DNA from 3 places in the Lelliottia nimipressuralis genome. Region 1 is predicted to be linked to each of the others. Evidence: riboswitches for the same ligand, from Rfam matches in the RefSeq annotation. Region 1 holds a riboswitch; each other region holds the start of a gene.
The links. A riboswitch is a leader RNA that binds a small molecule or an ion and turns the genes downstream of it on or off. The one in region 1 is predicted to bind thiamine pyrophosphate.

Region 1 (10,260 bases):
ATCCTGCCAGTGTCCGGTTACCACCCCGTGCTGCTGACGCATACGCGCGCCGATAAAGCCGAACTCGCGGCCGCCGTGCGCGGTCTGGTTCAGGTTCATAAAGTCCATATCGATGCTGTCCCACGGCAGGGAAGCGTTGAACTGGGTATGGAACTGCAGCAGCGGTTTGTTGAGGATAGTCAGGCCGTTGATCCACATTTTGGCCGGGGAGAAGGTGTGCAGCCACACCACCATCCCGGCGCATTTGTCGTCGTAGTTCGCGTCGCGGCAGATGTGGGTGATTTCGTCTGGCGTGGTTCCGAGCGGTTTCAGCACCAGTTTGCACGGCAGTTTGGCCTCCGCATTGAGGGCGTTAACCACATGCTCCGCGTGTTTCGTCACCTGTTGCAGCGCTTCCGGGCCGTATAAATGCTGGCTGCCAATGACAAACCACACTTCATAATTGTTAAAAATGCTCATTATCGTGTCCTTAATGTGTCAGGGTTGCCGGTTTTTCCGCGGTGTTTTTGGCCGGGGCGGCGACAGGGAGATAGTGTTGTTCGGCGCTTTTCGACCATTGCAGGTAGCGCTGATAAAGCTGCTCGAAGCGTTGGGCCTGCTGAGGGCGCGGCTGGAGCGTGCTCTCGACGGCGCTCGCCATGTGCTGTTGAGCGGTCGGGATATCTGCGTGAACACCCGCCGCGACTGCCGCGAAAATGGCGGCCCCGAGGGCACAGCACTGATCGGAGGCGACGATCTGCAGCGGACGGTTCAGCACGTCGCAGCAGGCCTGCATGATCACCGGGTTTTTACGCGCGATGCCGCCGAGCGCCATCACCTCGTTCACGGCGATGCCCTGCTCGGTGAAACACTCCATGATGGCGCGCGCGCCAAAGGCGGTGGCCGCAATCAGACCGCCGAACAGCGCAGGGGCGTCGGTTGCCAGGTTGAGATCGGTAATCACGCCTTTAAGACGCTGGTTGGCAAACGGCGTGCGACGACCGTTGAACCAGTCGAGCACCACCGGGAGATGATCAAGGGACGGGTTTTTCGCCCAGGCTTCCGTCAGCTGCGGGAGAAGCTGTTTTTTGCTGGCCGCGATCTGCGCTTTCAGCTCCGGATGTGTTTCCGCCAGCTGATCCAGCGGCCAGCCGAGCACGCGGCCAAACCAGGCGTAGATATCGCCGAAGGCGGATTGCCCGGCCTCCAGCCCGATAAAATCAGGGACCACGCTACCGTCCACCTGGCCGCAAATACCTTTCACGGCGCGGTCGCCTACGCTGGCTTTATCAGCGGTGAGGATGTCGCAGGTAGAGGTACCAATCACTTTCACCAGCGTATTAGGCTGTGCGCCCGCGCCGACGGCACCCATATGGCAGTCGAACGCGCCGCCGGAAATCGCCACGTTTTGTGGCAAGCCCAGACGCTGCGCCCACTCTGCGCTCAGGGTTCCGACCGGAATGTCGGCGGTATAAGTGTCGGTAAACAGCGGATATTTCAGGCTTTGATTGATAATCGGATCAAGTTCATCGAAGAACGCGGCAGGAGGCAGCCCGCCCCAGCTCTCATGCCACAGGGATTTATGCCCGGCGCTGCAGCGTCCACGGCGAATATCCTGCGGGCGGGTGGTGCCCGACAGCAGGGCCGGTACCCAGTCGCACAGCTCAATCCATGACACGGCGGCCTGCGCCACGTCACGGTCGGCACGGGTGACGTGCAAAATCTTGGCCCAGAACCATTCGCTGGAATAAATGCCGCCAATGTAACGGGAGTAGTCGGTTTTTCCAGGCTGATGGCACAAACGGGTGATGGCTTCGGCTTCTTCAACCGCAGTATGGTCTTTCCACAGCACGAACATAGCGTTCGGGTTGTCGGCAAACTCAGGGCGCAGCGCCAGCACGCGGCCTTCGGCATCGACGGGGGCAGGCGTTGAGCCGGTGCTGTCTACGCCAATACCGACGATCTGTGCGCGCTGATCTTCGCTCAATTCGGCCAGAACGGTTTTGATCGCCGCTTCCATCGATTCGATGTAATCGCGCGGATGATGGCGGAACTGATTATTTGGCGCATCGCAATAACGCCCCTCTTGCCAGCGCGGATACCACTCCACGCTGGTCGCTATCTCCTGGCCCGTACGACACTCCACCGCCAGGGCGCGTACTGAGTCACTGCCAAAATCGAGGCCAATCGCAATTGCCATTTATGTTGCTCCATCAAAAAACGGGTATGGATCAACATTAGAGATTGAGGGAGAAAATCGTCAGGCAGGATCCGCTAATCTTATGGATTAAATTGCTGTTGAGGTGGAAAGTGTGACGTTGTGCAAATATTCAATGTGGACATTTCTGCCGCAGTTATAGACACTTTTGTTACTGCTGATTTGCACGAGATCGTGGATGAATCTGGGGTAAAGGCCGAGACAAAGCGGAGTTAAAAGAGAGGGCAGGCGATGTGATTCTCTTAACGACCCGTTTTTATACCGCTTTTATAGATATGGACAATTTGTTTCCTTATTGACCGTCGGGAGTGACCTGTTTATGGCCGAAACACAAAACGATCCCCTGTTGCCGGGGTACTCCTTCAACGCCCATCTGGTGGCGGGGCTGACCCCTATTGAAGCCGAGGGTTACCTCGACTTTTTCGTCGATCGCCCGCTGGGCATGAAAGGCTATATCCTGAATATCACCGTGCGCGGTGAGGGGGTGATCAAAAATAACGATCGGCAATTTGTCTGTCGGCCTGGCGATATTTTGCTGTTCCCGCCGGGAGAAATTCACCACTACGGCCGCCATCCCGATGCAAAAGAGTGGTATCACCAGTGGGTCTATTTCCGCCCGCGCGCTTACTGGCAGGAGTGGCTGGCCTGGCCGTCGATTTTCGCCCACACCGGTTTTTACCGGCCCGACGAAGCGCATCAGGCGCAGTTCCGCGAGCTTTTTGCCCAGATCATCGAAGCCCAGGCGGGCGGGCGCTACGCCGAGCTGCTGGCGATTAATCTGCTTGAACAGCTGTTGCTGCGGCGCATGGAGGCGATTAACGCCTCCCTTAATCCGCCGCTGGACAATCGCGTGCGCGACGCCTGCCAGTACATCAGCGATCATCTGTCGGACAGCCAGTTTGATATTGCGGGGGTCGCGCAGCACGTCTGCCTGTCGCCGTCGCGCCTGTCGCACCTTTTCCGGCAGCAGTTGGGGGTGAGCGTTCTGAGCTGGCGCGAGGATCAGCGCATCAGCCAGGCCAAACTGCTTCTCAGCACCACGCGTATGCCGATTGCCACCGTGGGGCGTAACGTCGGCTTTGAGGATCAGCTCTATTTTTCCCGCGTCTTCAAGAAATGCACCGGTGCCAGCCCGAGCGAATTCCGCGCCGGATGTGAGTAAAACGTAAATGAAACGAAACAAACAGGTGAAGTCTGGCGGCACCCGGTAAACTATTCAGACAATTGTTGTCTTGACGAGGCAGGAAGCACTTCGCAGAATCCCTGCTCTGTTATCTGACCGGAATCGTTATGCAGGCATTGCTGGAACATTTTATTACGCAGTCCGTGGCCTACTCGCTGATCGCTGTCGCGCTGGTCGCCTTTCTGGAATCGCTGGCGCTGGTGGGGCTGATTTTACCTGGCACTGTCATGATGGCGGGCCTCGGTGCGCTGATTGGCAGCGGCGAGGTGAACTTCTGGCAGGCGTGGATGGCCGGTATCGTTGGCTGTCTGCTGGGCGACTGGATCTCTTTCTGGTTAGGCTGGCGCTTCAAAAAGCCGTTGCACCGCTGGTCGTTCATGAAAAAGAACAAAGCGCTGCTCGACAAAACCGAGCATGCCCTCCATCAGCACAGTATGTTTACCATTCTGGTCGGGCGTTTTGTCGGCCCGACGCGTCCGCTGGTGCCGATGGTTGCCGGGATGCTGGATCTGCCCGTTTCAAAATTTATTCTGCCCAATATCATTGGCTGCGTCTTCTGGCCGCCGTTCTATTTCCTGCCGGGCATTCTGGCCGGTGCGGCGATTGATATCCCCGCCGATGCGCAAAGCGGCCATTTTAAATGGCTGCTGTTAGCCACCGCGCTGCTGCTGTGGGTCGCGGTGTGGCTGTGCTGGCGCCTGTGGCGCAGTGCGAAAGCCGGTACGGATCGCCTCACCCAGTATCTGCCGCGTGGCCGCCTGTTGTGGCTGGCGCCCTTGACGCTCGGGGTTGCCGTGGTGGCGCTGGTGGCGTTGATTCGTCATCCGCTGATGCCGGTGTATGGCGAGATTTTGTTGAAGGTGGTGAGCCGATAGGCGATTTTCAGCCGCCACCAGGCCTGAGATTGCCCGGTGGCGCATTGTTTGCCGGGCTTACTGCGGCTGCATTATTCCCAACAACGCTGAGGCACTTGCCTTCCCGCTTATCAGCTCCTGCGTTTCCCCATCCCAGGCGATGCGCCCGTCGGCAATCACGACGGAGCGCGCCGCGATTCTGGCGGCGTCTTCCACGCTGTGCGAGACCATCAGCATGGTGAGATTTTTTTGCTGACACACCTCTTTTACCAGCAACAGCATCTCCTGACGCAGAGCCGGGTCGAGGGCCGAGAACGGCTCGTCGAGGAGCAAAATTGGCTGTTCCCGCACCAGACAGCGAGCCAGCGCGACGCGCTGACGCTGCCCGCCAGAAAGCTCGCCAGGCAGGCGATCGAGAAATTCATTCAGCCCCATCTGCTGGGCAATCGCTTCGAGTTTCTCACGCTGAAGCGCCGTCAGCTTGAGGCCGGGGTCCATTCCAAGGCCGATATTCTGTCGCACCGTCAGATGGGTAAACAGATTATTTTCCTGGAACAGCATCGACACCGGGCGCTGGGACGGCGGCGTATGGGTGTGCGTTTGCCCGTCGATCAACATTTCGCCACGCGCCGGAGGCAGGAAACCGGCAATCAGATTGAGCAGCGTGCTTTTCCCGGCACCGCTTGGGCCGAGAATGGCAATCATCTCTCCGCGTTCGACGGAGAGCGTAAAGCGCATTGGCAGGTGCTGATAAAGCCAGGTTACATCAGTCAGTTTTAGCATCGCGCCCCGGAAGTTTTTCGATAACGGTGAAGAGGGTAAAGCACAGCAGCAGCAGGAGCAGGGCCGTCACGGCACCATCCTGACTGCGATACGAGCCGATTTGCTGATACAACCAGAACGGCAGCGTGCGGAAATCGTCATTACCAAATAGCGCCACTACGCCGAAATCGCCAATCGACAGCACGCTGGCAAAGGCCAGCGCCTGTGCCAGAGGGCGTTTCAGGGCGCGGAGTTCAACGACCCTCACTCGCTGCCAGCCGCGCATCCCCAGCGACTGACAGAGCAGAGTGTAGCGGGCGCTCAGGTCGCGCATCGGGTTTTCCAGCACTTTCAGGGCATAGGGAATCGCCATCAGCGCGTTGGTGAAAATGACGATTCCGTCGGCGTGCTCGGGTAATCCGATGGTGCTGCTGAACAGCAAAAAGAACCCGGTCGCCAGCACGATGCCCGGCATCGCCAGAATCAACATCCCGCTCAGCTCCAGCGCTTGCCCGGCGATTCGGGAGTGGCGGGCGTAAAGCTCGCGGCTGCTCCAGAGCAGCATCATGGTCAGCAGGACGCACAGCAGCCCGGCGCCGAGGGCAATTCGCAGCGACGTCCACAGCGCCTGCCACAGAACCGGCTGTTGCAGCACCGAGATCAGATTCAGATTGAGACCATCCACCATCACGGCCAGCAGCGGCGGGAGGAGTAACAGCAGCGCAAGTACGATAAGCAGGAGATCGCTCAGGCGGCTGCGCAGGCTGTCCTGCGGATCGCGCCAGCCGTTTACCTGATGGCTCCCCACTGCAATGGCTTTACTGAGTCGCTGGCTGAGCAGGACCAGCCCCAGGCAGCAGAACATCTGGATCATCGCCAGCAGCGCCGCACGACCCGGATCGTAGTCGTAACTCAGGGCCTGATAGATCGCCAGCTCAATGGTGGTGGCCTGCGGGCCGCCGCCCAGCGACAGCACTGTGGCGAAACTGGCGAAGCAGAGCATAAAAATTAATGCTGCAACGGGCGGGATCTGCCGCCGCAGCCACGGCCACTCAACAAAGCGAAAGAAGGCAAATCCGCGCATTCCGAGCTGGGCGGCCAGCTGTCGCTGTTCGCCAGGGATATTTTCCAGCGCCTGTAAGAACAGTCGCGTCGCCATGGGCATATTGAAAAAAACGTGGGCCAGCAGGATGCCCTGCAGGCCGTAAGGCGAAAATGTCCATTCGATGCCAAACACACTCAACAGCGTGGCGATCCACCCCTGGCGCCCATACACGCTCAGAATACCGAAGACGGCGACCAGTACGGGCAGGATCAGCGTCATCGCGCACAGGCGCAGCAGCGCTTGTCTTCCGGGAAAACGGCGGCGATACAGCGCCCGTGCCAAAAAGATCGCCGGGACGACCGAGAGCAGGGCTGAGAGAAATGCCTGCCAGAAGGAGAATCGCACCACGTGCCAGAGATAGCTATCGTGCCACAGCGCGGCGAGATCGCTTTGCGGTGCGTTCAGCCACAGGGCAAGAAAAGCCCCCAGGCTCACCACCACCATCAGCGTGGCGGCAGTCAGCCCAGGGAGCAGCCAGCCGGGAATTAGCGGCTGACGGCGCGTTGCCATTCACTGATCCAGGCGGCGCGTTGAGTGGAAACCTGCTGCGGGGTGAACTCCAGCGTGGTTTGCGGTTTGCTCAACTGATCGAAGCCCGCAGGCAGTTTCACGTCGGTCACCGGATACATCCAGTTGCCCGTCGGGACGGCGTTCTGGAACGCAGGCGAGACCATAAATTTCAGGAACTTCTCGGCCAGTTCCGGCTCTTTGCTGGCCGCGGTGCGGGCGGCGACTTCCACCTGCAGATAGTGGCCTTCGGCAAAGTTAGCGGCGGCGTAGTTGTCTTTTTTCTCTTCGATAATGTGGTAGGCCGGCGAGGTGGTGTAGCTCAGGACCAGATCGCTTTCGCCTTTCAGGAACAGGCCGTAGGCTTCGCTCCAGCCTTTGGTGACGGTGACGGTTTTCGCCGCCAGTTTTTGCCAGGCTTCCGGCGCTTTGTCGCCGTACACTTTTTGCATCCACAGCAGCAGGCCAAGGCCCGGTGTGCTGGTGCGGGGGTCCTGATAAATCACGCGCCATTTCTGGTTGCTCTCGACCAGCTCTTTCAGGCTTTTCGGCGGATTCTTCAACTTGTTTTTATCGTAGACAAAGGCAAAGTAACCGTAATCGAAGGGGACAAAGGTGTCGTTTTTCCAGCCGCCCGGAACGTTCACCGCATCGGCGGCGATACCGCTTTTGGCAAAGAGTTTGGTTTGCGAGGCCGCTTCCAGCAGGTTGTTATCCAGGCCCAGCACCACGTCGGCCTTGCTGTTTTTGCCCTCCATCCGCAGACGGTTGAGCAGCGAAACGCCATCTTCCAGCGCCACGAATTTCAGTTCGCAGTGACAGTCGGCTTCAAAAGCTTTTTTGACCACCGGGCCTGGGCCCCAGTCGGCTGCAAAGGAGTCGTAGGTGTAGACCGTTAAAACGGGCTTGGCAAACGCAGGCAGCGCGAAGAGCGCCAGCAGGGGGAGAACTTTTTTTAACACTTTGCACCTCAAAGTTGAGTGGCAAAGGATTTTGAGCGACAGCCTCAAATCCCTTCGCCGGCGTTATCCGGATCAGGTTCGACGGGTATTATCTCAGCGCACATCATCGATGCAGCACCCCGTTGAGAACGGCGGTATTGTAATGATTTGGTGAATATTACGAAAGTGTTATGGTTCCGGCGGCGCAAACCAGGCGGATTTAAAGTCAAACCAGCCGAGCGTGTTCATGCGTAAGCCGCGCATACTGCGCTGTCCCTGAATCATCAGCCAGTGGTGGATCAGCGGTACCATCGCCTGCTGGGACAGCAACTGCTGGCACCAGACCGCCAGATTCATCTCTCCGGCGCGCCACTGAGCGGCGTCCTGCTGCCAGTCGCGGGCAATGCAGTGCTGGATCAGCGGGATCTCATACAGGTGCGAGAAGAGCGAGAAATCGAGCGGCAGAGTGAAGTTCGCGCTGTTGAGCCAGATATCGCTCACCGCTTCGCCGCGATGCCATTCATCGTAATCCACCTCCTGAATTTCCAGCGTCACGCCTTCCGCGGCCAGCAGTTTGCTCATGATGCGCGCAATAAAGCGGTGCTCAACGTGTTCGCGATAATAGGTGAGGGTAATGGTTTCCAGCCCGGCGGGCTTTTCGCCGCGCCCAGGACGGGCGTGGTGCCAGCGAGGCAGCAGCCCGTAGGCCGGGAACCAGTAGGTCTGGTGCTGGTCTTCCGCCTGATAGATCAGATTGGCGGGGGCGAGGATCTGGCTTATCCACTGGCGCACCTCGCTGCTGGCACCCCGGTGGGTGCGGGCGTCAAACAGTAGATAGTAGCAACCCTCTTCGAGGCGGCTTTCGACGGCTTTTTCGCCTTCGGTCGGGCCTTCCAGCGTCAGGCCGGGGCTGAACTCTTCGCTGATGTCCGGCAGCACCCAGACATTCACCTCGTCAATCAGCGCGCGGTAGCCAAAGTAGTCATCGAAGGCGCGGATTTTCAACTGGTTACTGTTATTGCGCATCACGGCGTAAGGGCCGGTGCCGACGGGCTGACTGGCGAAACTGGGCATGCTCTCCCATTCATGAGGCAAAATCATCGACGGGACATAGCCCATCAGCCACGGCAGCCACTGATCAGGCTCGGAAAGCTCGATATCCAGCGTCCAGGCGGTAGGAGAGTGAATGTGTGCGATGTGGGAGTAGAGCGGCAGCCCGCGAGCGCGCTGCAGAGAAGCGATCACATCGTTCATCTCCAGCTCGCGGCCATGATGAAAATGGATGCCGGGACGCAAAAAAAAGCGCCAGTGCAGCGGAGAAAGTTGCTGCCAGTGGTGCGCGATGTCGGCTTCCAGTTCCCCGTTTTCCTCATTTATGCGCGTCAGGCCGCTAAAGATTTGTCGCGCCATGTGCGTTTCGGAGCGGCGTAGCGCCGTGCCCGGCAGCAGGTTTTTCATCGGACGATAGTAGAGCACGCGCAGGATGTGCTTTCCCTGGCGGAAACTGCGACCCAGATGGGAGACCAGCATCTGGCGCACGGCGGCTTTGTCGCCCACCAACTGCACCAGCTGATCGATGCGGTCTTGCTCCAGCAGGTCTTCAGCGCGCTGCTGTTGTAAGGCCAGACCGGTATACAGGAAGGTTAAGCGCGAACGCTTTCCGCGCCCTGCTTCCGCCTCCCAGTTCAGCCAGCCCTGCTGCTGCATGGTGTTCAGCAGCGTGCGCATGTGGCGGCGCGAGCAGTTCAGCAGTTCCGCCAGTTCGTTCAGCGTGGTCTCTTTTGACTGGCCTTCGCAGCACTGCCAGAGGCGGATGAATTGTTGTTGCAGACGACCAGACGGCATAAAAGGGGAACTCCTGACAAAAAATCAGCAATTTATTAATCCTCATATTAAGCCAATAATCCTCCTTGTTGAAGTGAGGAGGTAAATATGAAGAGGTCTACCGCACGTCAGTTTTATCAGCACTACTTTTCAGCGACAAAGGGAGTGTCCTGGCTGGCCCGCCAGTGCGCAGAACAGCGCCTGAAAATGCTTGAAGATCTGATGCAGTGGGACGTTACGAAATCGACCTCTGACCGCTGACTCGCCTCGATCATGTGTGACTGAGTATTGGTGCTTATCACCCGCCAGCAAAATGTTTTTGCTGGCTTTTTTCGTTTACACTGCCTCTCCATTTCGCTCCTCTTTGACAAGGAACTGCGCATGCTCTGGTTGATGACGATGGGCCGCCGCCTGAATGGCGTGTATGCCGCTTTTATGCTGGTGGCCTTTATGATGGGCGTCGCGGGGGCGCTACAGGCGCCGACCCTGAGCCTGTTCCTGAGTCGTGAGGTGGGCGCACAGCCTTTCTGGGTGGGCCTGTTTTACACGGTCAACGCCATTGCCGGGATCCTGGTCAGCCTGTGGCTGGCAAAACGATCCGACAGCCAGGGCGATCGCCGCAAATTAATTCTGTTCTGTTGCGCGATGGCCATCGGCAACGCTCTGCTGTTTGCCTTCAACCGTCACTATCTGACGCTGCTCACCTGCGGGGTGCTGCTGGCCTCGCTCGCCAATACCGCCATGCCGCAGCTTTTTGCGCTCGCCCGTGAGTACGCGGACAGCTCGGCGCGGGAAGTGGTGATGTTCAGCTCGGTGATGCGTGCACAGCTCTCCCTGGCGTGGGTGATCGGCCCGCCGCTGGCCTTTATGCTGGCGCTGAATTACGG
Region 2 (10,260 bases), 510 kb from region 1:
CCTGCCTCAAGCAGGCGTTCAATCCATTCCACGCTGTCGACGACCGGGTAAAGCCCTAAGCGCAGGGGCACCGGGGGGAAATCGGGCTGGTACATTACGCCTCCTCTTTTTTGAGGTAGATTTCGCCGCCTTTAGCGCGGAAGTTTTCTGACATGTCAGCCATGCCCACTTCGATCACCTGCTTGGCGGCGTAGTCGCGCACTTCCTGGCTGATTTTCATTGAGCAGAATTTTGGCCCACACATGGAGCAGAAGTGCGCCACTTTGCCGGACTCCTGCGGCAGGGTTTCATCGTGGTAGGCGCGTGCGGTGAACGGGTCGAGAGCCAGATTGAACTGGTCTTCCCAGCGGAATTCAAATCGAGCTTTCGACATGGCGTTATCGCGGATCTGCGCGCCCGGGTGGCCTTTGGCTAAATCTGCCGCGTGGGCGGCGATTTTGTAGGTGATCAGCCCCTGCTTCACGTCCTCTTTGTTCGGCAGGCCGAGATGCTCTTTCGGGGTGACATAGCAGAGCATGGCGCAGCCAAACCAGCCGATCATCGCCGCGCCGATACCAGAGGTGAAGTGGTCGTAGCCCGGTGCAATATCGGTGGTCAGCGGCCCAAGGGTGTAGAACGGTGCTTCGTGGCAGTGCTCCAGCTCTTCAGTCATATTGCGGCGAATCATCTGCATTGGTACGTGGCCAGGGCCTTCAATCATCACCTGCACGTCATATTCCCAGGCGATTTTGGTCAGCTCGCCCAGGGTGTGCAGCTCAGCAAACTGTGCTTCGTCGTTGGCATCGCGAATAGAGCCAGGACGCAGGCCGTCGCCCAGCGACAGGGAGACGTCGTAAGCGGCGCAGATTTCACAAATCTCGCGGAAGTGTTCGTAGAGGAAGTTTTCCTGATGATGCGACAGGCACCATTTCGCCATGATTGAGCCGCCGCGCGACACAATCCCGGTCAGGCGTTTGGCGGTCATTGGCACGTAGCGCAGCAGTACACCGGCGTGGATGGTGAAGTAATCTACCCCCTGTTCGGCCTGTTCCAGCAGCGTATCGCGGAACGCTTCCCAGGTGAGATCTTCGGCGATCCCGTTTACCTTCTCCAGCGCCTGATAGATTGGGACCGTGCCGATCGGTACCGGGCTGTTACGCAGGATCCACTCGCGGGTTTCGTGGATGTAGCGCCCGGTGGAGAGATCCATCACCGTGTCCGCGCCCCAGCGGGTGGACCACACCAGTTTTTCGACCTCTTCTTCGATGGAGGAGGTGACCGCAGAGTTGCCGATATTGGCGTTCACTTTCACCAGGAAGTTGCGGCCAATAATCATCGGTTCCGATTCCGGGTGGTTTATGTTGGCAGGGATAATCGCCCGGCCAGCGGCCACTTCATCACGCACGAATTCCGGCGTGATGTTCTCCGGCAGGCGAGCGCCAAAACCTTCGCCCGGATGCTGGTGGCGCAGAACTTCGCTGCGAATGCGCTCGCGCCCCATGTTTTCGCGGATGGCGATGAATTCCATCTCCGGCGTTACGATCCCCTGGCGTGCATAGTGCAGCTGGGTCACGCATTTTCCCGCTTTCGCCCGTTTCGGCGTCAACAGACCGGAGAAACGCAGCCCGTCCAGACCATCGTCCGCCAGACGCTCTTTGGTGTACGCGGAGCTGCGGTCGGTCAGTGATTCGCTGTCCTGGCGCGCCTCAATCCACGGCTGACGCAGTTTTGCCAGCCCCTGCTGGACGTTGATGGCCACGTCCGCATCGCCATAAGGGCCAGAGGTGTCGTAGACCGGCACTGCTTCGTTATCTTCAAACTGGGGATTTTCTTTGCTGCCACCGATGAGTGTCGGGCTGAGCTGGATTTCACGCATCGGGACGCGGATATCGTCCTGCGAACCGGTGATGTAAATACGTCTGGAGTTCGGGAAAGCAGTGCCTTCCAGGGTATCGATGAAGTGTTGTGCTTGTGCGCGCTGTTCGCGGCGGGTCAGTTTAGTTGCAGACATAGCTCATTCCAAAAAAGTAAGGAGTGGCTTGTCAGACGACGGATGAAGCAAGAGGTGTGATCACCCAGAGAGGGTGATACAACAGCATTTTGACTCTTGTTCCCTTCGCAGGTATTAGCCTGATCAGGTTCCGCGGATCCCGAATTAACGGTCTCAGCCCGGCTTTCGCACTGGGCACTCCGACAAGAAAACGCGCCTGCAGTGCAGGTGCGGTATTTGTAAATTACTCGTTAACGCTTAAGAACTCAAGCTGGCCGCGCGATGTTGTCTTCGTTGCTGGCTTTTGGATTGCTGTCCAGCACCAGGGCGATGAGCTTGTCTTCCAGTGTGAACCGCGCTTCCATCGCTTCGCCGAGATCGGAAAGGGCCTGCTGGAAATCCAGATAATTGTCCTGATCGATGGCGTTTTCGAGCGTTGAGTCGTAATAGTCCATGATCTGCTGAGTATTGGCTTCCAGCAGTGGGTAGAGCTTCGTGGCCGCTAAATACGGGCTGGTCCCTTCCATTTCGCGAATAATACGTTCATATAGATTAAAATGACCGTCGGAAAGGTAGTCGACCAGGCTTTGACAAAAATCATCCAGCGCTTTTTCATTCAACCGCATATACGATTCTTTGCCAGGCTTAATGCCAACCAGATTGTAGTAAGCAACAAGCAAATGTTTACGCACGTGCAGCCAGCGATCGACCAGGTCATGACTTCCTCCGACGCGCTCTGTCAGGCTTTGTAGCTGGTTTAGCATGTTTGACTCCACAAGGTTAAGATGAAAAAGCTGGCCACCCGGAAATGTAAGAATATTGTTATCAACATGCCTGTGAAGCAAAGGTAGTGCAATAGATATGGATCGTATAATTGAAAAATTAGATCGCGGCTGGTGGATCGTCAGCCACGAACAAAAATTATGGTTGCCCGGCGGAGAATTACCTTACGGCGAGGCAGGACGTTTCGATCTTGCGGGGCAGAGGGCACTCTGGCTCGGCGAATGGCAGGGCGATCCCGTGTGGTTGATCCAGCAAAATCGCCATCACGAAATGGGATCGGTTCGCCAGGTGATCGATCTGGACGTCGGTCTGTTCCAGCTGGCCGGGCGTGGCGTGCAACTGGCAGAATTTTTCCGATCCCATAAGTTCTGCGGCTACTGCGGGCACACCATGCACCAGAGTAAATCCGAGTGGGCCATGCTGTGCAGCCACTGCCGGGAGCGCTACTACCCGCAAATCGCCCCGTGCATCATCGTCGCCATTCGTCGGGATGACACTATTCTGCTGGCGCAACACACTCGCCATCGCAATGGCGTGCATACGGTGCTGGCTGGCTTTGTCGAAGTGGGTGAGACGCTCGAACAGGCTGTTGCTCGCGAAGTGATGGAAGAGAGCAGCATCAAGGTGAAAAACCTGCGTTACGTCACCTCCCAGCCGTGGCCCTTCCCCATGTCGCTGATGACAGCGTTTATGGCGGATTATGACAGCGGCGATATCGTGATCGACCAAAAAGAGCTGCTGGAAGCCAACTGGTATCGCTACGACGACTTACCCCTTCTCCCGCCATCGGGCACCGTGGCGCGTCGTCTGATAGAAGATACCGTCGCGATGTGTCGGGCCGACTATGAATGAATCACATGTTACACTGGCGGCATGACGCTTAAGGAACTGCAAAAATGACCGAACTGAAGAACGATCGTTATCTGCGTGCGCTGCTGCGCCAACCCGTTGATATCACCCCGGTATGGATGATGCGCCAGGCGGGCCGCTATTTGCCGGAGTACAAAGCCACGCGCGCCGAGGCGGGCGATTTTATGTCCCTGTGCAAAAACGCCGAGCTGGCCTGCGAAGTCACGCTGCAGCCGCTGCGCCGTTTCCCGCTCGATGCGGCGATCCTTTTTTCAGATATCCTGACCATTCCGGACGCGATGGGGCTGGGTCTCTATTTCGAAACCGGCGAAGGCCCGCGTTTTACCTCACCGATTAAGAGTAAAGCTGACGTCGATAAACTGCCGATTCCAGACCCTGAACAGGAGCTGGGCTACGTCATGAACGCGGTGCGCACTATTCGCCGCGAGCTGAAAGGCGAAGTGCCGCTGATTGGCTTCTCCGGAAGCCCGTGGACCCTGGCGACGTATATGGTTGAAGGTGGTAGCAGCAAAGCCTTCACGATGATCAAAAAGATGATGTACGCCGAGCCGCTGGCGCTGCATGCGCTGCTCGACAAACTGGCGAAAAGCGTCACTCTGTATCTCAATGCGCAGATTAAAGCGGGTGCGCAGTCGGTCATGATTTTCGATACCTGGGGCGGAGTGCTGACCGGGCGCGATTATCAGCAGTTCTCCCTGTACTACATGCATAAAATTGTCGATGGTCTGCTGCGTGAAAACGAAGGCCGTCGCGTGCCGGTGACGCTGTTCACCAAAGGCGGCGGGCAGTGGCTGGAAGCGCTGGCCGCGACCGGCTGCGATGCGCTGGGTCTCGACTGGACGACCGATATTGCCGATGCGCGCCGTCGCGTGGGTGACAAAGTGGCGCTGCAGGGCAATATGGACCCCTCCATGCTCTACGCGCAACCTGCACGCATCGAAGAAGAAGTGGCGACCATTCTGGCCGGATTCGGTCAGGGCGAAGGGCACGTCTTTAACCTCGGCCACGGTATTCATCAGGATGTACCGCCAGAGCACGCAGGCGTGTTTGTCGAGGCGGTGCACCGCCTTTCTGCACAGTACCACCAGTAGGGAGTGATTATGGATCTCGCGTCATTACGCGCTCAGCAAATCGAACTGGCCTCCTCGGTGATCCGCGAGGATCGTCTGGATGTGAATCCCCCGGCGTTGATCGCCGGTGCCGATGTCGGGTTTGAGCAGGGCGGGGAAGTGACGCGAGCCGCGATGGTGCTGTTAACCTATCCCGCGCTGGAGCTGGTGGAGTACAAAGTGGCGCGCATCGCCACCACCATGCCCTACATTCCTGGTTTTCTCTCCTTTCGTGAATACCCCGCGCTGCTGGCAGCGTGGGAGCAACTCTCGCAAAAACCCGATCTTTTGTTCGTCGATGGTCATGGGATTTCCCACCCGCGACGCCTCGGCGTGGCCAGCCATTTTGGTCTGCTGGTAGATGTGCCGACGATTGGCGTGGCGAAAAAGCGGCTGTGCGGCAAGTTCGAACCGCTTTCCGCCGAACCAGGTGCTCTCGCACCGCTGATGGACAAGGGCGAGCAGCTGGCTTGGGTCTGGCGCAGTAAAGCGCGCTGTAATCCGCTGTTTGTGGCGACGGGTCATCGCGTGAGCACCGACAGCGCACTGGCGTGGGTGCAACGCTGCATGAAAGGCTACCGTTTACCGGAGCCGACGCGCTGGGCTGACGCAGTGGCGTCCGCGCGTCCGGCATTTGTTCGTTGGCAGGAAATTCAGCGTTGATTCAGGTAAACTGCGGCTAATTTCCGATTCGAGACATCATCATGTTACAAAACCCGATTCATCTGCGCCTTGAGAAGCTGGAAAGCTGGCAGCACGTCACCTTTATGGCCTGTCTGTGCGAGCGCATGTATCCCAACTATGCCACGTTCTGCAAGCAGACTGGATTTGGTGAAGGCCAGATTTATCGTCGTATTCTCGACCTGATTTGGGAAACGCTGACGGTCAAAGACGCTAAGGTGAATTTCGATTCTCAGCTCGAAAAACTGGAAGAGGCGATCCCGTCGGCGGATGACTACGATATGTATGGCGTCTACCCGGCTATCGACGCCTGCGTGGCACTGAGTGAGTTGCTTCACTCCCGTCTGAGCGGTGAAACCCTGGACCATGCCATCGAAGTCAGTAAGGCGTCCATTACCACCGTGGCGATGCTGGAAATGACCCAGGAAGGTCGCGAAATGACCGACGAAGAGCTGCGAGCGAACCCTGCGGTTGAGCAGGAGTGGGATATTCAGTGGGAAATATTCCGACTTTTGGCCGACTGCGAAGAACGCGATATTGAGCTGATAAAAGGGCTGCGCGCGGACTTACGCGAGGCGGGTGAGAGTAATATTGGTATAATTTTTAACCAATGAGACAATAAAACGTGATTTAACGCCTGTTTTGTCGCACCTCGACTCTTCCCTTCTGCCCCCCGTCTGGTCTACATTTGGGGGGCGAAAAAAAGTGGCTATCGGTGCGTGTATGCAGGAGAGTGCTTTTTTGGCATTTTCGTCGCACTCGATGCTTAGCAAGCGATAAACACATTGAAAGGATAACTTATGAACAAGACTCAACTGATTGATGTAATTGCGGACAAGGCTGATCTGTCTAAAGTGCAGGCTAAAGCTGCTCTGGAATCCACCCTGGCTGCTATTACTGAGTCTCTGAAAGAAGGCGATGCTGTACAACTGGTTGGTTTCGGTACCTTCAAAGTGAACCACCGCGCTGAGCGTACTGGCCGCAACCCGCAGACCGGTAAAGAAATCAAAATCGCCGCTGCAAACGTACCGGCATTTGTTTCTGGTAAAGCACTGAAAGACGCTGTTAAGTAAGACGGCGTGGCCGTGAACAGTTTTAACAAGGGGGCGGTTTCGCCCCTTTTGTTTTCATGGCGCCGTCCGCTCGCGCTGGCGGGCATGCTGTTGCTCACTGCTTGCAGCCATGACTCCTCTCTGCCGCCGTTTACCGCCAGCGGATACGCTGACGATCAGGGCGCGGTACGAGTCTGGCGCAAAGACTCTGGTGACGACGTTCACCTGCTCTCCGCATTCAGCCCATGGCACAACGGTAACACCTCTACGGCGGAATACCGCTGGCAAGGCGATGCGCTGTCGCTGATTGAACTCAATATCTACAGTAAAACGCCTGAACACGTCCGCGTGCGCTTTGATGACCACGGTGAGCTGAGCTTTATGCAGCGCGAGGTCAACGGCCAAAAACAACAGCTCTCCAGCGATCAAATCGCCCTGTACCGCTACCGGGCAACCCAGGTGCGCCAGACCAGCGATGCGCTGCGTCAGGGACGCGTGGTGCTACGTCAGGGGCGCTGGCATCCTGATGGCACAGTCACCACCTGTGAAGGGCAGACCGTTAAGCCCGATCTCGAAGCCTGGGTGAAAGAACATATCGAACGGCGTCAGCGACACTCTTCGATGGAAGTGAGTATTGCCTGGCTTGAAGCGCCAGAAGGGTCACAGCTGCTGCTGGTGGCAAACGAAGATTTCTGCACGTGGCAGCCGACGGAAAAGAATTTCTGATATCAGTGCCCCCTCCGGACGGAGAGGGCGAATAGTTGTTACTGTTCTTGCTCGCGGGCAATCGCACGATAACCAATATCACCACGGCTAAAGCTGCCGTTCCAGTGGATATCCTTCATCAGCGCGTAAGCGCGTTTCTGCGCGTCGGCCACGGTGTTACCCAGCGCGGTGGCGCACAATACGCGGCCCCCGTTAGTTAACACGCGATCGTCTTCTGCCAGTTTGGTGCCAGCATGGAACACTTTACCGCCGTCGACCTCTTCCAGCGGTAAACCGTGGATCTCATCGCCATTGTTGTAGTTGCCCGGATACCCCCCGGCAGCGATCACGACGCCCAAAGAGGCACGCGTATCCCACTCGGACGTTTTCTCATCCAGCTTACCTTCGCAGGCGGCCAGGCACAGTTCCACCAGATCGGATTTCATGCGCAGCATGATCGGCTGCGTTTCCGGATCGCCAAAGCGGCAGTTGAACTCGATAACTTTTGGGTTGCCCTGCTTGTCGATCATCAGCCCGGCATACAGGAAACCGGTGTACGTGTTGCCTTCGGCGGCCATGCCTTTCACGGTAGGCCAGATGATGCGATCCATCGTGCGCTGGTGGACTTCGTCAGTCACCACCGGCGCCGGAGAGTAAGCGCCCATGCCGCCGGTGTTCGGACCGGTATCGCCATCACCCACACGTTTGTGATCCTGGCTGGTGGCCATCGGCAGGACATGCTCGCCATCGACCATCACGATAAAGCTCGCCTCTTCGCCGTCGAGGAACTCTTCGATCACGATGCGGTGCCCAGCGTCGCCGAAAGCGTTACCTGCCAGCATATCCTGAACGGCCGCTTCGGCTTCTTCGAGGGTCATCGCCACGATCACGCCTTTACCGGCAGCCAGACCGTCGGCCTTGATGACAATCGGAGCGCCTTTTTCGCGCAGATACGCCAGCGCAGGCTCCACTTCGGTGAAATTCTGATACTCACCGGTCGGGATTTTGTGACGCGCAAGGAAATCTTTAGTGAAGGCTTTAGAACCCTCAAGCTGCGCTGCGCCCTCCGTTGGGCCGAAGATTTTCAGGCCCGCTGCGCGGAACGCATCTACCACGCCAATCACCAGCGGTGCTTCCGGACCGACGATGGTCAGATCGATTTTCTCATTCAGGGCGAAGTTCAGCAGCGCCGGAATATCGGTCACGCCGATTGCGACGTTCTGCAGGGCAGGTTCCAGCGCGGTACCGGCATTACCCGGTGCCACGAAGACGGTTTCAACCAGAGGCGACTGTGCCGCTTTCCACGCCAGGGCGTGCTCGCGCCCACCGTTACCAATCACTAATACTTTCATTGTCTGCTCCGGAGATTAATGGCGGAAGTGACGCATGTCGGTGAAGATCATTGCGATACCGTGTTCGTCGGCAGCAGCAATCACTTCGTCATCACGGATTGAGCCGCCCGGCTGAATGACACAGGTAACGCCAGCCGCCGCTGCGGCATCAATACCGTCGCGGAACGGGAAGAAGGCGTCAGAGGCCATGGCGGAGCCTTTCACTTCCAGCCCTTCATCGCTGGCTTTGATACCGGCGATTTTCGCGGAGTAAACACGGCTCATCTGGCCTGCGCCAATGCCGATGGTCATGTTCTCTTTGGAATAGACAATGGCGTTGGATTTAACGAATTTCGCCACTTTCCAGCAGAAGAGCGCATCACGCAGTTCCTGCTCGGTCGGCTGGCGTTTGCTGACCACACGCAGATCGCCAGCGGTGACCATGCCCAGATCGCGATCCTGAACCAGCAGGCCGCCGTTAACACGTTTGAAATCCAGAGCCGGTACGCGCTCAGCCCACTGGCCGCAGACCAGCACGCGGACGTTCTGCTTAGCGGCGGTGATCTTCAGGGCTTCTTCAGTCGCGGAAGGAGCGATGATCACTTCAACGAACTGGCGGGAGATGATCGCCTGTGCCGTTTCCGCATCCAGTTCGCGGTTGAAAGCAATAATGCCGCCGAAAGCGGAGGTTGGGTCGGTTTTGTACGCGCGATTGTAAGCTTCCAGAATGGAAGTACTTACGGCGACGCCGCACGGGTTCGCGTGTTTGACGATCACACAGGCCGGTTCGTTAAACTCTTTCACGCACTCCAGCGCCGCGTCGGTATCGGCGATGTTGTTATAGGAAAGCGCTTTGCCCTGAACCTGCTGAGCAGTGGCAACGGAAGCTTCTTTGATCTCTTCTTCTATATAGAAGGCTGCGTTCTGATGGCTGTTCTCGCCGTAACGCATATCTTGCTTCTTAATGAAGTTCAGATTCAGGGTGCGCGGGAAGCGGCCAGCAGGCTCTTTGCTTTCACCGTGATAGGCCGGAACAAGACTACCGAAGTAGTTGGCGATCATGCTGTCGTAAGCAGCGGTGTGTTCGAACGCTTTGATGGCGAGGTCGAAACGGGTTTCCAGCGTCAGGGAGCCTTCATTGGCATCCATCTCGTTAATGATGGTGTTGTAGTCGCTGCTCTTTACCACGATAGCCACATCTTTATGGTTCTTCGCGGCGGAGCGCACCATGGTTGGCCCGCCGATGTCGATATTCTCGACCGCATCTTCCAGAGAGCAGTTTTCGCGGGCAACGGTCTGGGCGAAAGGATAGAGATTAACAACCACCATATCGATCGGCGCAATCCCGTGTTGATCCATGATGCTGTCATCCTGACCGCGACGACCGAGAATGCCGCCATGCACTTTTGGATGCAGGGTCTTTACACGTCCATCCATCATTTCCGGGAATCCGGTGTAATCGGATACTTCGGTTACCGGCAGACCTTTATCTGCTAACAGGCGAGCGGTTCCGCCAGTGGACAGCAGCTCTACACCGCGTGCAGAAAGTGCCTGAGCGAATTCGACGATACCGGCTTTATCAGAAACACTGAGCAGAGCGCGGCGGACTGGACGACGTTGTTGCATGGTAAATCCCCTGGATTTCACGATTACAGAGAGCGTTAGATGAATTTTCCTTTAAAAAACTCATCTAACACACCTGACAGGGCATCCTTGCATGGCGCGTACATTTTAACGAAAACGTTTGCGCAACGCTCGCG
Region 3 (10,260 bases), 2.2 Mb from region 1:
TTTTGATAAAACCGTTCTCTTTCAGGCGGGTGTAGATAAGCTCCGACAGCTCGCGGTTCTCGTCGCTGTGCGTCGAGTGATAGTTATCATAGCTGATGTCAAAGCCAGCAAAATCAGTCTGATGCTCCTGACTCATCTCGGTAATCATCTGCTCCGGGGAGATCCCCAGCTGCTGTGCTTTCAGCATAATTGGCGTGCCGTGAGCATCGTCCGCGCAGATGAAGTTTACCTGGTGGCCGCGCATTCGCTGGTAACGGACCCAGACATCAGCCTGGATATGCTCCAGCATGTGGCCGAGGTGGATTGAACCGTTTGCGTACGGCAGAGCGCACGTTACCAGAATTTTTTTCGCGACTTGAGTCATAGTGGGCATTACTTCTTTAACAGTAAAAAGGGTTTTTGATAGTAACAAAAGGGCCATTATTAAGTAAGCACAAACCACGGCCTTTCAGGTAAACTTGTTCAACTAAGGTCTTATTCACAAGAACAAAGGAGTCGGGATGAGTTCTCAATCCCAGGCCAAATCACCGGAAGCCTTACGAGCAATGGTTGCCGGGACGCTGGCTAATTTTCAGCATCCAACCCTGAAGCACAATCTGACCACGCTAAAAGCGCTGCACCACGTGGCATGGCTGGATGACACGCTGCACGTAGAACTGCAGATGCCGTTTGTCTGGACCAGCGCCTTCGAAACCCTGAAAGAGCAGTGCAGTTCCGATCTGCTGCGTATTACCGGGGCGAAGGCGATTGACTGGAAGCTGACGCACACCATCGCCACGCTCAAACGCGTGAAAAATCAGCCGGGCATTAACGGCGTGAAGAATATTATTGCCATCAGCTCCGGCAAAGGTGGGGTGGGGAAATCCTCCACCGCCGTGAATCTTGCGCTGGCGCTGGCCGCAGAAGGGGCCAAAGTCGGTATTCTGGATGCCGATATCTACGGCCCGTCGATTCCCAATATGCTGGGTGCGGAAAACCAACGTCCAACCTCCCCGGACGGCACCCACATGGCGCCAATCATGGCCTACGGCCTGGCGACTAACTCCATCGGCTATCTGGTGACGGACGATAACGCGATGGTCTGGCGTGGCCCGATGGCCAGCAAGGCGCTGCTGCAGATGCTGCAGGAGACCATGTGGCCGGATCTCGATTACCTGGTGCTGGATATGCCGCCAGGCACGGGCGATATCCAGCTGACGCTGGCGCAAAATATCCCGGTGACGGGAGCGGTTGTGGTTACTACGCCGCAGGATATCGCGCTGATCGACGCCAAAAAAGGCATCGTGATGTTCGAGAAAGTGGACGTGCCGGTGCTCGGCGTGGTCGAGAACATGAGCGTACATATTTGCAGCAACTGCGGTCACCACGAGCCGATTTTTGGCACCGGTGGCGCAGAGAAACTGGCGGCGCAGTATCACACTCAGCTGCTGGGGCAGATGCCGCTGCATATCACCCTGCGTGAAGATCTCGACCGTGGTAAGCCGACCGTGGTGGGCCGTCCGGAGAGTGAATTTGCGGGAATGTACCGCCAGCTGGCAGGGCGCGTGGCCGCGCAGCTGTACTGGCAGGGTGAAGTGATTCCAAGCGAGATCGCGTTCCGCGCAGTCTAAGCATTAGCCGTAATGGGCCGGGGGCACTCGCTTACCCGGCCTGCAACCGGCTGTTCCGTGGGCCTGCGCAAGCGCAGCGCCTGCGGGCAATTACCGCAAAACGTAATGCATCAGGTAATACTCTCCGTCCGGAGAATCTCCCGTCGCCTCAATATGCCAGCCGTGTCGCTGGTAAAATGCCACCGCGCGTTCATTTCTGACCAGACACTTCAGCGAACCGGTGCTGGTGAATGTTTCCTGCACATGTTTGAGCAACAGGCTGCCAGCGCCCGCGCGCTGATACTGCGGGTCTACAAACAGATTGTGCAGAAAATTATCGTTGCTCCAGACCGATGCAAACCCGACGCGATGGCCGTCTTGCATCGCCACCCAGATCTGCTCGTCACGCGTTGCCGCGTCGAAATCTTCTAGCTGCCAGTCGCTGCTGTCCAGCCACGGCCAGGCTTCACGCCGGGCGTGTAAGTAGAGGGTGCGCAGGAAAGGGCGATCGCTTTCCTGCCAGGCCCGGACGATGAGGGGATCAGCGGTGATAGAAGATATCTCCGTTGTAGGCTTTACGGATTTTACCGTCGGCGTCACCAATCAGAACGTAGTTCTCACCCATGTAAGTCCAGTGTGTACCCGCGTCAGGCGCTGGGAGGTTACGCAGCTGGTACTGTTTAATGGTGTATTCAGGCGTTTGATACTGAGCTGGTGCGGTGTCGCCAATTTTGAATTTGGTGAAATCGGCAATGAACTCTTGTTCTTCGTATGCCTGGATACCAGAAGGGGCAGCGGCAGGCTGCGGCGCGGCGTATACGGCACCCGCCAGTGACATCAACACACCCAGAAGCAGCAATTTACTCTTAGCCATTTTTTCTCCAGTTAAACCGTTTTGCTGATACTTCAGCCCGCTGTGGCGTCACAGCGTGGCAAGCAGCCCATTTTAGGGGGCACAGTCGCACTTGTTTGAAAAAAAATGTAACAAATCTGAACAGCTTTGCCCACGAATTCTTAACCAAGCCGCTGAATGAGGTTTCACATCTCAATATTCAGTGAAAATAACGAATTAGAGGTGTGCGAATTTATGGGTAAGCTGGTCGGGGAAAATCGCAGTGGCAAAGGAAAAAGCGGAATAGCAAAATTGTCCCCGCACCAGAGGGTGCGGGGAGCAAGGACTTACTTCGCCAGAATCTCGTACGCAGTGCGTTCAACCAGCGACAGCAGGACTTTCACGTCGTCCAGCGTTACCGTTGGGTTCAGCAGCGTCAGTTTCAGGCAAGTCACGCCGTTGTGCTCGGTCACGCCGACGTTTGCACGGCCGGAGTCTAGCAGGGCGTCACCGATTTTCTGGTTCAGCAGCGCGATAGCCGCGTCGTCCAGCGCCTGCTCAGGGCGGAAGCGGAACAGCACGCTCGCCAGCTGAGGCTGCATTACCAGTTCCAGCACCGCCTGATCTTTCACGTACGCGGCAACGCCCTGCGCCAGCGTTACACCGTGATCGATAATGGCCGCGTATTGCTCCTGACCCAGCGCTTCCAGGCTCATCCACAGCTTCAGCGCGTCGAAACGGCGCGTAGTCTGCAGTGACTTGGAGACCAGATTCGGCACGCCCGCTTCTTCGTCAAACTCAGAGTTCAGGTAGGCCGCCTGGTAGCGCATCAGCTCGTAATGGCGCGCTTCTTTCAGCAGGAATGCGCCGCAGCTGATGGTCTGGAAGAACTGCTTGTGGAAGTCCAGGGTGATGGAATCCACCAGTTCGATACCGTCCAGATAGTCGCGATACTTATCGGACATCAGCAGTGCGCCGCCCCAGGCCGCATCCACATGTACCCAAATCTGCTGCTCTGCGGCCATCTCTGCGATAGCGCGCAGCGGATCGATCGCACCCGCGTCGGTGGTCCCGGCGGTGGCGACGATCGCCAGAATCTGCTCACCGTTGGCATTGCACTGGGCAATTTTCGCCGCCAGATCGCTCAGATCCATGCGTGAGCACTCGTCGGTTTTCACCTGAATGACCGACTGGTAGCCCAGACCGAGCAGCGCCATGTTCTTCTGCACGGAGAAGTGCGCGTTTTCAGAACAGAGTACGCGGATCTTACGCAGATCACCGATCAGACCGTCCTGCTGGATGGAGTGGCCCTGACGCGCGAAGAACGCGTCACGTGCCAGCATCAGGCCCATCAGATTGCTCTGGGTGCCACCGCTGGTGAACACGCCCGCATCCCCGGCCTGATAACCCACGCGGGTACGCAGCCAGTCGATCAGCTTCATCTCAATGATGGTTGCTGACGGGCTTTGATCCCAGGAGTCCATGCTCTGGTTGGTGGCGTTGATCAGCACTTCTGCCGCCTGGCTCACAACCAGGCTCGGGCAGTGCAGGTGCGCCACACACTGCGGATGGTGAACCGACAGGCTGTCTTTCAGGAAGTACTCGACCGCGCGGGCAATCGCCGCTTCGTTGCCGAGGCCTTTCTGACCGAAGTTCAGGGAGATATTCTCGCGCAGCTCGGCGACGGTTTTCCCCTGATACATCTCAGACTGCTGCAGCCACTGCATCACCGCCTGAGAGCTTTGCTCGATGGCCTGCTGATAGGCCTCGATGCTTTGCGCCGACGACGACAGAATTGGGTTTGACTCAGACATCTTTTTCCTAACTCCGTTAGACCGGGCGAACGCCCGCAGCAAGCAGCGCCTGCTCGAATTTATCCAGGAAGACTTTCAGTTCCTGATCGCTAATCAGCAGGGATGGCAGCAGACGCAGAACCACGCCGTTACGACCACCGCGCTCCAGAATCAGGCCTGCTTCGAAGCATTTCTTCTGGATCAGGGCAGAGAGATCGCCGTCGCCAGGGAAACAGCCCATGTGATCTGCCGCTTCGTTCGGTTTCACGATCTCGATGCCGATCATCAGGCCCAGGCCGCGCACGTGACCGATCACCGGATAACGCTGCTGCAGCTCAACCAGCTGGCCTTTCAGCCATTCGCCCTGAGCGGCCACTTTGTCAGCGATATTCTGATCTTTCAGAATTTTCAGCGTAGTCAGGCCGGTTGCCATCGCCAGCTGGTTGCCACGGAAGGTGCCGGTGTGATGACCTGGTGCCCAGGCATCGAACTGCTTTTTGATGCCGAGAACGGCCAGTGGCAGACCGCCGCCGACAGCTTTAGACATTACGATGATGTCTGGCTCGATACCCGCGTGTTCGAAGGCAAACTGCTTGCCGGTACGGCAGAAGCCAGCCTGAACTTCGTCGAGGATCAGCAGAATGCCGTGTTCCTGAGTCACTTTACGAATGCGCTGCAACCACTCAGCCGGAGCCGGGTTCACGCCGCCTTCGCCCTGAACCGCTTCCAGAATCACGGCAGCAGGTTTACGCACGCCGCTTTCGACGTCGTTGATCAGGTTATCAAAGTAGTAGGTCAGCGCTTTCACGCCCGCGTCACCGCCGATACCCAGCGGGCAGCGGTACTGGTGCGGGTAAGGCATGAACTGCACTTCTGGCATCATGTTATCGACCGCTTCTTTCGGAGACAGGTTACCTGTCACAGAGAGCGCGCCGTGGGTCATCCCGTGATAGCCGCCGGAGAAGCTGATAATGCTGCTGCGACCGGTGACTTTTTTCGCCAGTTTCAGCGCGGCTTCTACCGCATCGGCACCGGATGGGCCGGTGAACTGCAGGCAATATTCTTTGCCCTGGCCTGGCAGCAGGGAGAGCAGATACTCAGAGAACTCGTCTTTCAACGGTGTTGTCAGATCGAGAGTATGTAACGGCAAGCCGCTGGTAATGACATTTTGGATGCTTTTCAGCACATCAGGATGGTTATGGCCAAGCGCGAGGGTGCCAGCGCCGGCAAGACAGTCAAGGTATTCTTTATTATCTGCATCGGTAATCCACACGCCATCTGCTTTAGCGATCGCTAAAGGCAGTTTGCGAGGATAACTCCTGACGTTCGATTCAAACTCGGCCTGACGGGCCAGATAGGTTTCGTTGCTTTTGCGGGCATCTGCGGTGTCAATACGGACTTTATCCGTCATCATATCACTCCCACAACCGGGGCAGCCTTATGCGCCTCGATTGAATAAATAGTTAGTAAAGGATAGGGCGAGTAAAAAACGCGGCCAATATAGAGCCTTTTGGCGCGTGGCTCAATGGTTAATTTGTTTACTGTTTTGTTACAAAAGAGGGGGGTTAAAGAGCGTTCAATAACCCGATGTTTTTGATAACAAAAATCTGCCGCTTCGACGCGAAAAGCCCTCACCCCGCGCAATACAAAAAAGGCGGCACGTTAGCCGCCTTAACATTACTTCTGCGTGAACTGCAATAAGCCATGATCGCGGCCATGGGTTTTATTCCATGACGCATCGGTAATACCGTCTTCATCAAGGGTGATGGAGAGTACGTAACCCGCGCCTTTAATCTCATAACTATTCGCATTAAAACGCTTTATCGTCGCCTGCTTACCGTTGATTTTGGCGGTGAAAAAGCCGTTGCTGACGCTGGCTTTGATTCCGTTGGCCGTGAACGAGGCTTCACGCAGCGGGTCATGCACTTTGGCGCTCTGACCGTGCTGCACGGCGTTGGCGGCATTCTCAAGCGCCTGTTTTTCGGCCACGGCGTTCATCGTCGTGGTGCGGTTTTGCTCCGCTAAATAACAGGTATCGCGGCTGACGCCTTGCGCTTCACACTTCGCCATACGCTCAGCCGGAGAGGAACAGGCCGAAAGCGCAGAGACAGCAATGGCGACCATCATTAATTTCTTCATTTAATAACCTCTAACACATTGGATACAATTTAAAGATGAGATGAGATCGCGACAGGAGAAATAATCTCTGTACATCGTCCCGAGCCAAAATCCGGTCAGTATTAATAAAATATAAAGCACAGCAGAAAATATTATTATTTTTATCATGATGGCTATCATCAACAGGTACAAAATCACTCTTTAATAACGAGAGCAGATATATCAGAAGCCAATTCCGATACCCGCGCCCATCGCGAAATCGTTGTTGGTGGAATCACTGACACCCGCTTTAATCACGGTTGCGTCGCCTGCATGGAATGATGCGCCCACGCTCAGCGCCTGCTCATTTTTGAATGTCCCGACGCCTGCGGAAAACATCACCTGCTGGCCCACCTGTACCTGAGGCATTGACGCAATGGCGATGGCAGATGCCGCCCCGCTGCGGGATTCTTTCTTGTTATCGTCCACTTCATCTTTCAGGTTTTTGAACTGACTATTACTGGCGGACTGCTGTTGAGCAAACGACTGTTTCGCGTCTTGCAGGTCTTTCTCGACGCTCGCCGACTGCTGGGCAGCGGCACTCTGCAGATGGTTAATCTGCTGATTCACATCCTGTTTAGTCTGCTGAAGATCTTTATTCAGGCTGGCCGACTGCTGCGTGCTGGTGTTCTTCACCGTCGAAATCTGCTGATTCACATCCTGCTTAGTCTGCTGAAGATCTTTTTCAATATTGGTCGTTTGCTGCGTGGTGGTATTTGTTACCGTCGTAATCTGGTTAGTGATGTTCGTATTGGTCTGCTGAAGTGCATTATCGATGTCGATTTTCTGCTGAGTGACCGCATTATTCGTATTATCAATTTGCGTGTTTAAATCTGTTCGCGTCTGCTGTAAATCATAGTTGACCACCAGGACCGCATCTTTAGTGCTATTCAGATCGTCATCTACGCTACTGATACGCGTATTCAGTCCCTGAATAGCCTGTTCGCTATCGACTTTATTTTGGGTGATCTGGTTCTGATGATCGTTGATAAGACCGATAGCCGCCTGGTGATCGGACTCAACGGTATCTCCCCACGCTTGAGAATAATCTAATGGTGCAGCAAATACGCTTCCGGCGCAGATGAGAGTCAACGCAAATACAGCGACAGGGGTTTTACGAGTAAGCATTAATTTCACGATCTCAATCTCAACAATAAATGCAAAAATTCTTAGATATAACGCAGCTAAAAACCGACGCGAAAAATCGAGTCGAGTAGGTCTGCTCCAGAGGGTGTATTTCTTCGATGGTCACAATCTTATTAACCGGGCTGAACTATCGTCTAACTGACGCGCGTGAACTTTGACGCAGATCACGTGTAGTTCATATATCTAAGTTGCTGAAAGTAAACATTAATTTTACATAAAGCGTTGTTTTTATTTGTATTGTTACCCTGGTTTGCGAGGTGGTAGTGCCAAGAGAAGCGGAGAGTTAAAAACATTAAATCTGAATAATCAAAGAGATTAAATGTATACACAGTAAATGAATGTTGAGGCTATTTTTTTAATATTTTTGCCCTGACGCGCGACAGAAATTGGCTCGCGAAGGCTTGCCTGAGGCGATGGCTTGCTCTACCCTGCTAAAATTACTGAACTGCTCAGTAAATTGACTCGGGGTGCCCTTCTTTGTGAAGGCTGAGAAATACCCGTACCACCTGATCTGGATAATGCCAGCGTAGGGAAGTCAGATGCCCCTCACGGCTATCGCTTCTTGACGCAAGGCAGGAGCGAAACCATGCAGCCTGACCTGCTCGATTTACACGTTTTACACCACTTCCGTACCCGTTCTCCGCTTACTCACTGCATGACTAACGATGTAGTGCAGGCCTTTACCGCGAACGTTTTGCTGGCCCTCGGGGCCTCTCCGGCGATGGTTATCGAAGCCGAAGAGGCGGAGCAGTTTGCCGGGATAGCCGATGCGCTGTTAATCAATGTCGGTACGCTCACCTCGCCGCGCGCGCAGGCCATGCGCCGGGCAATTGAACGTGCGGTTGCCGCAGGGAAGCCCTGGACTCTCGATCCGGTGGCGGTCGGTGCGCTGGCGTTTCGCACCCGCTTTTGCCAGCAAATTCTCACTCTAAAACCCGCCGCCATCCGTGGGAATGCCTCAGAAATCCTTGCCCTTGCCGGCATGAGCGCGGGCGGTCGCGGGGTAGACACTACCGATACCGCTGCCAGCGCGTTGCCCGCAGCCCAGGCGCTGGCACGCCAGAGCAACGCCATTGTTGCGGTCACGGGGGAGGTGGATTACGTCACAGACGGGCAGCGAACGAAAACCATCGCTGGCGGCGATCCGATGATGACCCGCGTGGTCGGCACCGGCTGTGCCCTGTCAGCGGTGGTTGCGGCAAGTTGCTCGCTGCCGGGCGATCGGCTGGATAATGTGGCTGCCGCCTGTGGATGGATGAAGCGCGCGGGAAGCGTAGCCGCCGCACACAGCGCCGGGCCGGGCAGTTTTGCCAGCGCCTTTATCGACGCCCTCTGGAATCTGGAGGCGCAGGCATGAAACGTATCAACGCATTAACTATCGCAGGGACCGATCCGAGCGGCGGCGCGGGTATTCAGGCTGATCTCAAAACGTTCTCCGCTCTCGGGGCTTATGGCTGCTCGGTCATCACCGCGCTGGTGGCGCAAAATACCCGTGGCGTGCAGTCGGTCTATCGCATTGAGCCAGATTTTGTCGCGGCTCAGCTTGATTCCGTGTTCAGCGACGTACGCATTGATACCACCAAAATCGGCATGCTGGCCGAAACCGATATCGTTGAAGCGGTGGCCGAGCGGCTGAAGCGTTATCAGGTGCAAAACGTGGTGCTCGATACGGTGATGCTGGCGAAAAGTGGCGATCCGCTGCTTTCAACGTCTGCCGTTGAAACCCTGCGTAAAAAGCTGTTGCCGCAGGTTTCGCTCATTACGCCGAATCTGCCGGAAGCGGCGGCGCTGCTCGATGCGCCGCACGCCCGCAGCGAACAGGAGATGAAAGAGCAGGGCCGTGCATTACTGGCGCTGGGCTGTGAAGCGGTGCTGATGAAGGGCGGTCATCTGGACGACGCCGAAAGCCCGGACTGGCTCTTTACCCGCGACGGTGCGCAGCGATTTACCGCCCCGCGCGTCATCACCAAAAACACCCACGGCACCGGCTGCACCCTGTCGGCAGCACTGGCGGCGCGGCGTCCGCGTCATGAAAACTGGGCCGATACGGTGCAGGACGCTAAAGCCTGGCTCTCACTGGCGCTCGCCAAAGCCGATACTCTGGAAGTCGGTCACGGTATTGGCCCGGTTCACCATTTTCATGCATGGTGGTAAAGCGCTGAAGGAGTATACTGAATAAGGACTTTCTTCCAGGAAAACAGAGATGGAACAAGCGCATACCCGGTTAATTGCTCAACTGAATGAACGGTTTGCGGCGGTGGATAATACCCCGCTTTATCTGAGATTTGCCGAGACGGTAAAAAACGCCGTGCGCAGCGGAATGCTGGAGCATGGCAACATTTTGCCGGGCGAGCGCGATCTGAGCCAGTTGACCGGGGTGTCGCGCATTACCGTGCGCAAAGCGTTGCAGGCGCTGGAAGAGGAGGGCGTGGTCACGCGTTCTCAGGGCTATGGCACGCAGATTAATAACATCTTTGAGTATTCCCTCAAGGAGGCGCGCGGGTTTTCTCAGCAGGTTGTCCTGCGCGGCAAAAAGCCTGACACCCTGTGGGTGAATAAGCGGATCGTCAAATGCCCGGATGAGGTGGCGTCGGAGCTCTCAATCGCACCGCAAAGCGATGTCTTTATGCTCAAGCGCATTCGCTACGTCGATGATGACGCCGTGTCGATTGAAGAGTCCTGGGTGCCGGTTGGGCTGATCCACGACCCCGATGCCATCGGTATTTCTCTGTACGACTATTTC

Region 2: it holds a riboswitch for thiamine pyrophosphate, as region 1 does, so the genes downstream of both, thiC (phosphomethylpyrimidine synthase ThiC) here and thiB (thiamine ABC transporter substrate binding subunit) in region 1, are expected to answer to the same signal.
Region 3: it holds a riboswitch for thiamine pyrophosphate, as region 1 does, so the genes downstream of both, thiM (hydroxyethylthiazole kinase) here and thiB (thiamine ABC transporter substrate binding subunit) in region 1, are expected to answer to the same signal.

The regions. Positions count from the first base shown of each region.
Region 1 covers NZ_CP167172.1:735,208-745,467, forward strand. Annotated here, with positions in the region: gene araA (L-arabinose isomerase) at 1-459, opposite strand, end outside; gene araB (ribulokinase) at 470-2,179, opposite strand; gene araC (arabinose operon transcriptional regulator AraC) at 2,517-3,359, shown strand; gene ACB496_RS03470 (DedA family protein) at 3,488-4,255, shown strand; gene thiQ (thiamine ABC transporter ATP-binding protein ThiQ) at 4,313-5,017, opposite strand; gene thiP (thiamine/thiamine pyrophosphate ABC transporter permease ThiP) at 5,001-6,611, opposite strand; gene thiB (thiamine ABC transporter substrate binding subunit) at 6,587-7,570, opposite strand; TPP riboswitch at 7,602-7,702, opposite strand; gene sgrR (HTH-type transcriptional regulator SgrR) at 7,739-9,394, opposite strand; gene sgrT (glucose uptake inhibitor SgrT) at 9,482-9,634, shown strand; gene ACB496_RS03500 (sugar efflux transporter) at 9,755-10,260, shown strand, end outside.
Region 2 covers NZ_CP167172.1:223,544-233,803, forward strand. Annotated here, with positions in the region: gene thiE (thiamine phosphate synthase) at 1-95, opposite strand, end outside; gene thiC (phosphomethylpyrimidine synthase ThiC) at 95-1,990, opposite strand; TPP riboswitch at 2,074-2,182, opposite strand; gene rsd (sigma D regulator) at 2,236-2,733, opposite strand; gene nudC (NAD(+) diphosphatase) at 2,831-3,604, shown strand; gene hemE (uroporphyrinogen decarboxylase) at 3,649-4,713, shown strand; gene nfi (deoxyribonuclease V) at 4,723-5,394, shown strand; gene ACB496_RS01085 (YjaG family protein) at 5,436-6,026, shown strand; gene hupA (nucleoid-associated protein HU-alpha) at 6,213-6,485, shown strand; gene ACB496_RS01095 (DUF1481 domain-containing protein) at 6,498-7,190, shown strand; gene purD (phosphoribosylamine--glycine ligase) at 7,229-8,521, opposite strand; gene purH (bifunctional phosphoribosylaminoimidazolecarboxamide formyltransferase/IMP cyclohydrolase) at 8,537-10,126, opposite strand.
Region 3 covers NZ_CP167172.1:2,963,749-2,974,008, reverse strand. Annotated here, with positions in the region: gene metG (methionine--tRNA ligase) at 1-364, opposite strand, end outside; gene apbC (iron-sulfur cluster carrier protein ApbC) at 501-1,610, shown strand; gene ACB496_RS14250 (GNAT family N-acetyltransferase) at 1,701-2,189, opposite strand; gene ACB496_RS14245 (RcnB family protein) at 2,131-2,463, opposite strand; gene ACB496_RS14240 (aspartate aminotransferase family protein) at 2,769-4,235, opposite strand; gene ACB496_RS14235 (diaminobutyrate--2-oxoglutarate transaminase) at 4,252-5,628, opposite strand; gene ACB496_RS14230 (hypothetical protein) at 5,892-6,353, opposite strand; gene ACB496_RS14225 (YadA-like family protein) at 6,555-7,499, opposite strand; TPP riboswitch at 7,971-8,067, shown strand; gene thiM (hydroxyethylthiazole kinase) at 8,104-8,874, shown strand; gene thiD (bifunctional hydroxymethylpyrimidine kinase/phosphomethylpyrimidine kinase) at 8,871-9,671, shown strand; gene ACB496_RS14210 (GntR family transcriptional regulator) at 9,721-10,260, shown strand, end outside.